DNA from 2 places in the Priestia sp. USM5 genome. Region 2 is predicted to be linked to the other one. Evidence: riboswitches for the same ligand, from Rfam matches in the RefSeq annotation. Region 2 holds a riboswitch; the other holds the start of a gene.

Region 1 (4,191 bases), 3.8 Mb from region 2:
TCCGTAGAAATTTGGATACTGGACAATAACAGCTGCCACGTCACTTCCCATCTCTTTTTCTAATGCAATCATATCTGTTACGCCGTCTGCTGCAGGGATTTCTACCACTTCAATGTATTGACCCTTCGCATACGTTTTTAACACATCTTTTGACTCAGGGTGAACGGCCGCAGAGACAAGTACTTTTTTCTTTTTCGTTTGACCCGCACTGAGCATAGCGGCTTCTGCTAAAGCAGTTCCTCCGTCATACATAGAAGAATTGGCCACGTCCATCCCCGTTAACTCACAAATCATTGTTTGAAATTCAAAGATGGCCTGAAGTTCTCCTTGAGAAATTTCCGGTTGATACGGAGTATAGGCCGTATAAAATTCTGAACGAGAAATAACATGATCAACAATAACCGGCATGTAATGATCGTAAACTCCTGCTCCTAAAAAAGAAGCATAGTCTTTTAAATGAGCATTTTTAGCAGCCATATTATTTAATTCTTTTAACAACTGAGGCTCTGAAGCCGCTTTTTTAATATTGTATTCTCCTTGAAAACGAACGCGCTGCGGAATATCTGAAAATAAATCATCAACAGATGAAACACCAATTGCTGCTAACATTTGCTGCTGATCTTGTTCTGTCATTGGTAAATAGCGATGTAACATGTTAAATTCCTCCCCAAAGCTTACTTTGAACGTTTATAAAAAGGTGTTGAAACCACTTTTGCTTTTAAGCGTTTTTTCCGAACCTGCACTTCCACTTCTTGACCAAGCTCTGTATACTCTGCTGATAATAGCGCTAAACCGATGTTTTTCTTTAATGTCGGTGACTGTGTACCTGTTGTCACAAATCCAATTTGTTCTTCATCTGCAAATACTTCGTAACCGTGTCTTGGTATACCTTTATCAATCATTTCAATTCCTACCAGCTTACGAGGTGCCCCGCTTTCACGCTGTTCTTTTAACACTTCTTTTCCAATAAAGCTGTCTTTGTTCGTCTTTACTGCAAATCCAATTCGAGCTTCAATGGGCGTAATATCTTTTGAAAGCTCTTGGCCATATAAAGCCAAAGTAGCTTCAAAACGAAGCGTATCGCGAGCTCCTAGTCCGCAAGGCAACACACCGTCCTCACTTCCTGCTTCTAAAATAGCCGTCCACAAGTGAGAGGCGTCAGCTGAAGAACAATAAATTTCAAAACCATCTTCTCCGGTATATCCAGTACGTGAAACGAGAGCATTTACATTCGCTACTTCTACATCATCAGCAAATGTAAATGGCTTTAATGAAGCTAAATTTTCATTCGTTAACGTTTGTAAAACTTTTTCTGCTAAAGGACCTTGTAATGCTAGCTGCGCAGTTTCATCAGATTGATTAACGAGCGTTACATCTCCTTGTTTGTGAGACACAAGCCACTCATAGTCTTTTTGAATATTAGCAGCGTTTACGACCAGCAAATACTCTTGATCTGCTTTTTTGTAAATCAGCAAATCATCTACCGTGCCTCCGTCTTCATAACACATAGCCGTATACTGCGCTTTTCCATCTACAAGGGTAGAAACGTCATTTGTCATCGTATGCTGAAGAAAAGCTAAGCTATCAGCTCCTGTCACAAGAATTTCTCCCATATGAGAGACATCAAAAAGACCTGCCTTTGTACGTACAGCTTCATGCTCTTCTTTAATAGAAGAAAATTGAACGGGAAGAGCCCATCCTCCAAAATCAATTGTTTTGGCACCATATTTTTGATAGGTATCATAAAGCGGCGTTTTGTGTAATTCTGTTGTCATATTTATGTCCTCCTCTTTTTCACGTGAAACTTTTCATAACGGGGAGTTTTCAAATAGTGTGGGGATCACTATGTATCCAAACAAAAAAGGACAGAAAACCCCCTACTGTATTTAGTAGGAAGTCTCTGTCCTTTTCACCTGAAAGTTTACCTATAAACGAATAGGTTTGCCTCGTGGGTGGTCTATAAACGCATAGACACTCTCCAGAGCTGCGTCAAACAAGAGTCTTTTTGCCTGAGAGATTCACAATTTTATTGCTTGCTCCTTCGGCGCTACATTCAAGTAGTCTCTCCCCGTGTCGTCATTCGCTTCTATAAAGTTGGTAAAGTTGGGCATACTACTGAAAGATGTATCTTTCTTTATTCACACAATCATTTGTAAAGTGCTAATCTATTTTCTTTTTCAAATTTTCTAAATATATTTTTATCCTACCTGATTCTTATCATTTGTTCAATAAAAATTTTTTACAAAGGAGCATTTTTATCATGAAAGTGAAATTAAACATCGATGAAACATGGGAAGCAGCCTTCTCAACTAAATTGGAGCAAGACGGCCCTTGGTCTGCATGGGATTTGTATAAACTTGCCTATGAAATAGAAGACCAAACGCTTATCTCAGAATTTGAAGGGCTACAAAGCCCAAAACATTTAGCCGATTTAACGCCGCTTCCTCATCAACTCGAAGTAGCCAAACAAGTAGTCGAAACAATGAATGGGAAAGCCATTTTAGCAGATGAAGTAGGACTAGGGAAAACGATTGAAGCAGGGTTAATTTTGAAGGAATATATGATTCGCGGGCTTGTTAAAAAAGTTCTCATTTTAGTTCCAGCTTCGCTTGTTTCACAGTGGGCTATGGAATTGAATCAAAAATTTTATATTCCCGCGGTCCCTCAAAGAAAATCATATGTGTGGGATCAGTGTGACATCGTTGTATCTTCAATTGATACAGCAAAACGTTCCCCTCATCGAGAAATTGTGCTAGAACAAGACTACGACCTCATCATCATTGATGAAGCTCATAAACTTAAAAACAACAAAACAAAAAACTATGAATTTGTTCAAAGCCTGAAAAAGAAATTTTGTCTGTTGCTAACCGCAACACCGATTCAAAATCGAATTGAAGAAATTTTCAACTTAGTCTCTCTTTTAAAGCCTGGCCATCTCGGCAATAAAGACTATTTCGAAGAATTATTTTCTGCTAAAAAACGCTCTTTGCAAAACGATGAGCACTTAAAAGAGCTTGTTAACAAAGTTATGATTCGAAATCGCCGCCATGATACTGGTATCGAATGGACGAAGCGAATTGTTCAAACCATTCCTGTTGAATTTTCACCGAAAGAACGCGAGCTATACGATGCGATTACGTCTTTTAAAGGAAACGGACTGCACCCTTCAAGTGCTTTTTCAATTTTAACCCTGCAGCGAGAGGCCTGCAGCAGCCGTGAAGCGGTGTATATGACATTAAAAAACATGCTGGAACGTCAGGAAGATCAAAACAGCGCATTAACGGAACATATGATTACTCCGTTAATGCAACTACTTCAGCAAGTGCCGCAAAATGCAAAAGCAGAAAAAGTTCTGGAGCTCGTTCAAAAAATTGATGACAAAGTTATTATTTTCACTGAGTACAGAGCAACTCAACTGTACTTACAGTGGTATTTAAAACAGCATGGAATTACCTCTGTACCGTTTAGAGGAGGATTTAAGCGAGGTAAAAAAGACTGGATGAAGCAGCTTTTTGAAAGCCACGCGCAAGTATTTATTGCCACTGAAGCGGGCGGAGAAGGAATCAACCTTCAGTTTTGTCATCATATTATTAACTATGATCTACCGTGGAATCCAATGCGTCTAGAACAGCGAATTGGAAGGGTACATCGTTTAGGTCAAAAGCATGATGTTCACATTTACAATTTAGCGATTCAACATACGGTCGAAGAACATATTTTAAAATTGTTATACGAAAAAATAAACCTTTTTGAACGAGTTGTTGGAGAGTTAGATGATATTTTAACAAAGCTTGATTTAAAAAATATCGAAGAGCATATTCAAGATATTTTATTTCATTCACGGAGTGAAGGAGAAATAAAAATCAAAATGGAGAACTTGACGTCTATTATTCAATACGAAGACAGCGAGGAGGATCAGCATGCAGCAAACTGATATTCATCAATTTTTAAAGCGTTACTTTCTAGCTAATAATTGTTCTATTGTCACAGAAACACCATCTTATCTAAAGGTTCAATTAACAATCGAACTTGACAAAGAGTTGATGAATCGTCCATTTTATTGGCATTATGTTGAAAAGACAGGCGGAGAAGCAAATCCTGCTTCACTCACTTTCATTACAGATCCCGCGTTTGAAGACGATTCTGTTCAAGGAGAACGAATTCATTTTGGCTCACCTAGGCTGCATCAAA
Region 2 (4,191 bases):
CGGCTGAAAAATGGATGCCGCAGTGGGTAAAAGAAGGCTGGAAGCCAGACGTTATCGTCGTTGACCCGCCGCGAACAGGCTGTGATGACAAGCTTCTAAAAACAATTTTACAAGTAAAGCCAAAGAAAGTGGTTTACGTATCTTGTAATCCATCCACATTAGCCAAAGATGTGCAGCAGCTGTCGAAGGCTTATAACGTTGATTACATTCAGCCTGTTGATATGTTCCCTCATACAGCGCACGTGGAGAATGTGGTGAGTTTGACGTTAAAGAAATAAATAGATGAAGAGTAAAGGGCAGATTTGGTTCTGCTCTTTTTTTATTTGAATTGGACTCTTGTTGGAAGAAAAAATATTCTAATATATCTAATTTGAATTATTGGAAAGTTAGGTTTTAGAAAGCATTGGAGCACCGAAAAGAAGTTTTATTAGTACTTATATTTCAGTAAATGAACTGAAATTTCATTTTTTATAGAGATGATAAACGCCAATCTAGTCTTGAAAACCCACACCCTCAACCACTCCAAGAATACTATAGTAATAAAACTGATAAAAAGTATATACAGAGGGGCAGAGGTCAAATGGACTCAATGTTTTTGAAAGGGCTTACGGGTAAAGTGGTAACGCCGAAAGACCCCATTTATGAGGAAGCTCGTCAGGAGTGGAATCGTGCTATTGATAAATTTCCGCTTGTGATTGTGTACTGTGAAAAAAAGCAGGATGTTGTAAATGCAATTCAATGGGCGCGCAAGCATCGTGTAGACATTCGCATTCGATCTGGCGGTCATCATTATGAAGGGTATTCTACGGGTGACTGTGTATTAGTCATTGATATCAGTCGGTTAAACGGGTTGAAATTGGATAGGAAACGGAACATCTTAAAGATGGAGGGAGGAGCAAAGAATACGGAAGTGTATGATTTTATCGGTTCGAACGGATATGTGTTTCCAGGAGGAACGTGTCCGACTGTTGGGGTGTCTGGCTTTACGCTCGGAGGAGGCTGGGGGCTTTCGAGCAGACTTTACGGATTAGGCTGTGACAGCTTGATAGAGCTAGAGTTGGTCAATTATGAAGGAAAGATTATTAAAGCAAACCAATCGTGTAACGCGGATCTTTTTTGGGCATGCCGAGGTTCTGGTGGCGGTAATTTTGGCGTTGTGGCAAGCATGACGTTTCAGCTTCCAAAACCGACGAACAGCTCTGTGACGCTTGTTCGCTTCTTTTATGTAGGTACTACAAGAGAAAAACAGGTACAAGTGATGAATATATGGCAAAGCTGGCTGCCTGAATTGGAAAAACGTATGACGCTAGTTGCCAGTTTTTATAATGCAGAAGGAGAAGGATTGGGCATATTTGCGAACGGCTTCTTTTACGGATCTCCAGAAAGAGCTCGAAAGATCTTGCAGCCTTTTGCAGAGGTGGAGGGGTTCCGAGTCGAGCTAGAGTCATTATCTTTTCTTGAAGCGGTACAAAAGATAGAAGCAACCTATCCTCCGTCTGAAAAATTTAAGTCAACGGGAAGATTTGTGCAAAGAAGTTATTCAGTTGGCGAGCTTGAAAATCTTGCAGATCTCATACAGCGTCCAGCAGAAGGTTCCGTTTACGCCGCGATTTCTTTTTATGCACTAGGAGGAGAAATTCGCAGTGTTGGTAACAGAGAAACGGCCTTCTTTTACAGAAACGCTAGATATATCCTGGGCTTTCAATCTGTATGGACAGACGATGCGTTTGCACGAGCAAACAGAGAGTGGCTGTATAAGCGATTTCAATATATTAAACGTATTACGAAAGGCTCCTATGTGAATTTCCCTATCAGCAACCTTAGAAACTACGAGTATGAGTATTTTGGAGACAACGCAGAGAGATTAGAAAGAGTAAATAAAAAGTACGATCCATTTAACGTATTTAGGTTTCCGCAGGGACTCAGGTAGCATGTAGAAAAGGATACTAAGTTGACGATTGAACCTGTTTCATTACCTTCTTTCGAAGAAGGTAAATAAATGAAAGTCATCTTTCTTGTTGACAAAGCATCCAACTGGTATTAGAATAAACAACTATTCGACAGTCATTATCTTAATCGAAAAATTTAATACGTAGAAAGCTATGATTGCTATGGATCACACTATAGCAGGAGCAGCTTCTGGAGAGATCGCGATAGTTTCGCGACGCCGAAGGGTTCACAATCTCAGGCAAAAGGACAGAAGAGTACCGGATATTTATTTGGTATGTTACTAATTGGTAGCATGTACCATAATATTTGTTATTCTTATGACCATGAGATTGGAGCGCATCCAATCTCTTTTTTTATTGGACTTTATTTTGTAGTCCGCACGATCGCATCAAAGGTTTTATTGTTAGGAGGAGTTAGAGTTGGAACAACGAGAATTAAAGAGGGATTTATCCAATCGTCATGTTCAGCTAATCGCGATTGGAGGAACCATTGGGACGGGATTATTTTTAGGTTCTGGTAAAGCCATACAGCTTGCAGGTCCCTCTATCATCTTTGCTTATTTAATTGTGGGTATTGCGCTTTTCTTTGTGATGAGAGCGCTAGGAGAACTACTGCTGTCTAAAGCAGGTTATCAATCGTTAACAGATATTGCTGAAGAGTATCTTGGACCATGGGCTTCATTTGTCACAGGGTGGACGTACTGGTTTTGCTGGATCATGACAGCTATGGCTGATGTGATTGCCGTTGGCGTATATGTGAAATATTGGTTCAATATTCCTCAGTGGATTCCTGCACTTATTTGTGTAATCATTTTATTAGGACTTAACTTATTAACCGTAAAATTATTTGGAGAATTAGAGTTTTGGTTTGCTTTAATAAAGGTTATTACGATTCTTGCGTTAATTGTTATTGGCGTTATTTTACTGGTAATCGGATTTAAAACAGATGCAGGATCCGTTACGGTTCAAAATCTTTGGAATCATGGAGGACTGTTTCCAAACGGTGTTTCAGGTTTCTTACTTTCATTCCAAATGGTTATTTTCGCATACGTCGGGGTTGAATTGGTAGGGGTATCGGCAGCGGAAACATCAAATCCCCAAAAAAATATTCCATCGGCCATTAATAAAATTCCGCTGCGAATCTTATTTTTCTATGTTGGAGCGCTTATCGTCCTTTTATTTATTAACCCGTGGATGGAATTGAATGCAGCAGAAAGCCCATTTGTTAAAACCTTTAGTTTAGTCGGAATTCCGCTTGCTGCTGGAATTATTAATTTTGTTGTATTAACTTCAGCCGCTTCTGCTTGTAATAGCGGAATGTTTTCAACAAGCCGTATCTTATATAACTTAAGTAAAAATGACCAAGGGCCATCTACGTTTGCAAAACTGAACAAAAACCACGTACCAAGCAACGGATTGTTTGTATCTACGCTGGTTATCTCGGCGGGAGCTTTGTTAAGCAAACTGATACCAGATCAAGCTTTTGGCATCGTAACAACCATCAGCGCTATTTGTTTCATTTGGGTGTGGAGTATCATTTTGATTTGCCATCTAAGATATAAAAAAACGCGTCCACAGCTGCATGCAGCATCAACATTCAAAGCACCGTTAACACCATTTATAAACTATGTTGTGCTAGCGTTGTTTGCAGTGATTCTTATTATTATGCTGTTTTCTGATGCGACGCGCCCAGCCTTATTGTTGACACCCGTTTGGTTTATTCTCTTATTTGGTTTTTACGGGGCTAGAAGGAAGAAGAAATAGTAAATGGGTGACCTCATCATTTCGTGATGGGGTCTTTTTATTGGAAGATAAATAATTGATTTCTACTGTATGAAGAAAATGCAGTAAGCAAAGTTTATATAAGAACCCTAAAAAAGTTTTAGCAGAAAATACAGTGAAAAAGCTCATAGTTTTCTGATAGTAATGTAGAACCAAATGCTTTTCTTCTATGTCTAAAGGTGGAATTCTATCATTTACATGGAAAAGTTTTCATTTTGCAGTACAATGGAGGTAGACTTCATTGAATTAAGGTGAACAAACATGAAATGGTTTAAATCTCATACGTTTTGGAAAATCTTCACGATTAATGTGCTTCTTATTTGTACCGTACTGACGCTAATGTTTATAGTTTCAAGAGTGATGCTGCCTAATATTTCTCAAGATCAATATCGACAGGTAACTGATAAAACCGTCAAGAGAATGAAAGAGCAAATTAACATCGTTATTAAAGATATTTGGA

Evidence for each region. A riboswitch is a leader RNA that binds a small molecule or an ion and turns the genes downstream of it on or off. The one in region 2 is predicted to bind glycine.
Region 1: it holds a riboswitch for glycine, as region 2 does, so the genes downstream of both, gcvT (glycine cleavage system aminomethyltransferase GcvT) here and ACWATA_RS22435 (amino acid permease) in region 2, are expected to answer to the same signal.

The regions. Positions count from the first base shown of each region.
Region 1 is NZ_JBSGKN010000001.1:413,001-417,191, reverse strand. It holds gene gcvPA (aminomethyl-transferring glycine dehydrogenase subunit GcvPA) at 1-654, opposite strand, end outside; gene gcvT (glycine cleavage system aminomethyltransferase GcvT) at 675-1,775, opposite strand; glycine riboswitch at 1,988-2,080, opposite strand; gene ACWATA_RS02160 (DEAD/DEAH box helicase) at 2,261-3,934, shown strand; gene ACWATA_RS02155 (YqhG family protein) at 3,921-4,191, shown strand, end outside.
Region 2 is NZ_JBSGKN010000001.1:4,258,802-4,262,992, reverse strand. It holds gene rlmD (23S rRNA (uracil(1939)-C(5))-methyltransferase RlmD) at 1-278, shown strand, start outside; gene ACWATA_RS22440 (FAD-binding oxidoreductase) at 581-1,930, shown strand; glycine riboswitch at 2,130-2,210, shown strand; gene ACWATA_RS22435 (amino acid permease) at 2,370-3,713, shown strand; gene ACWATA_RS22430 (PAS domain-containing sensor histidine kinase) at 3,993-4,191, shown strand, end outside.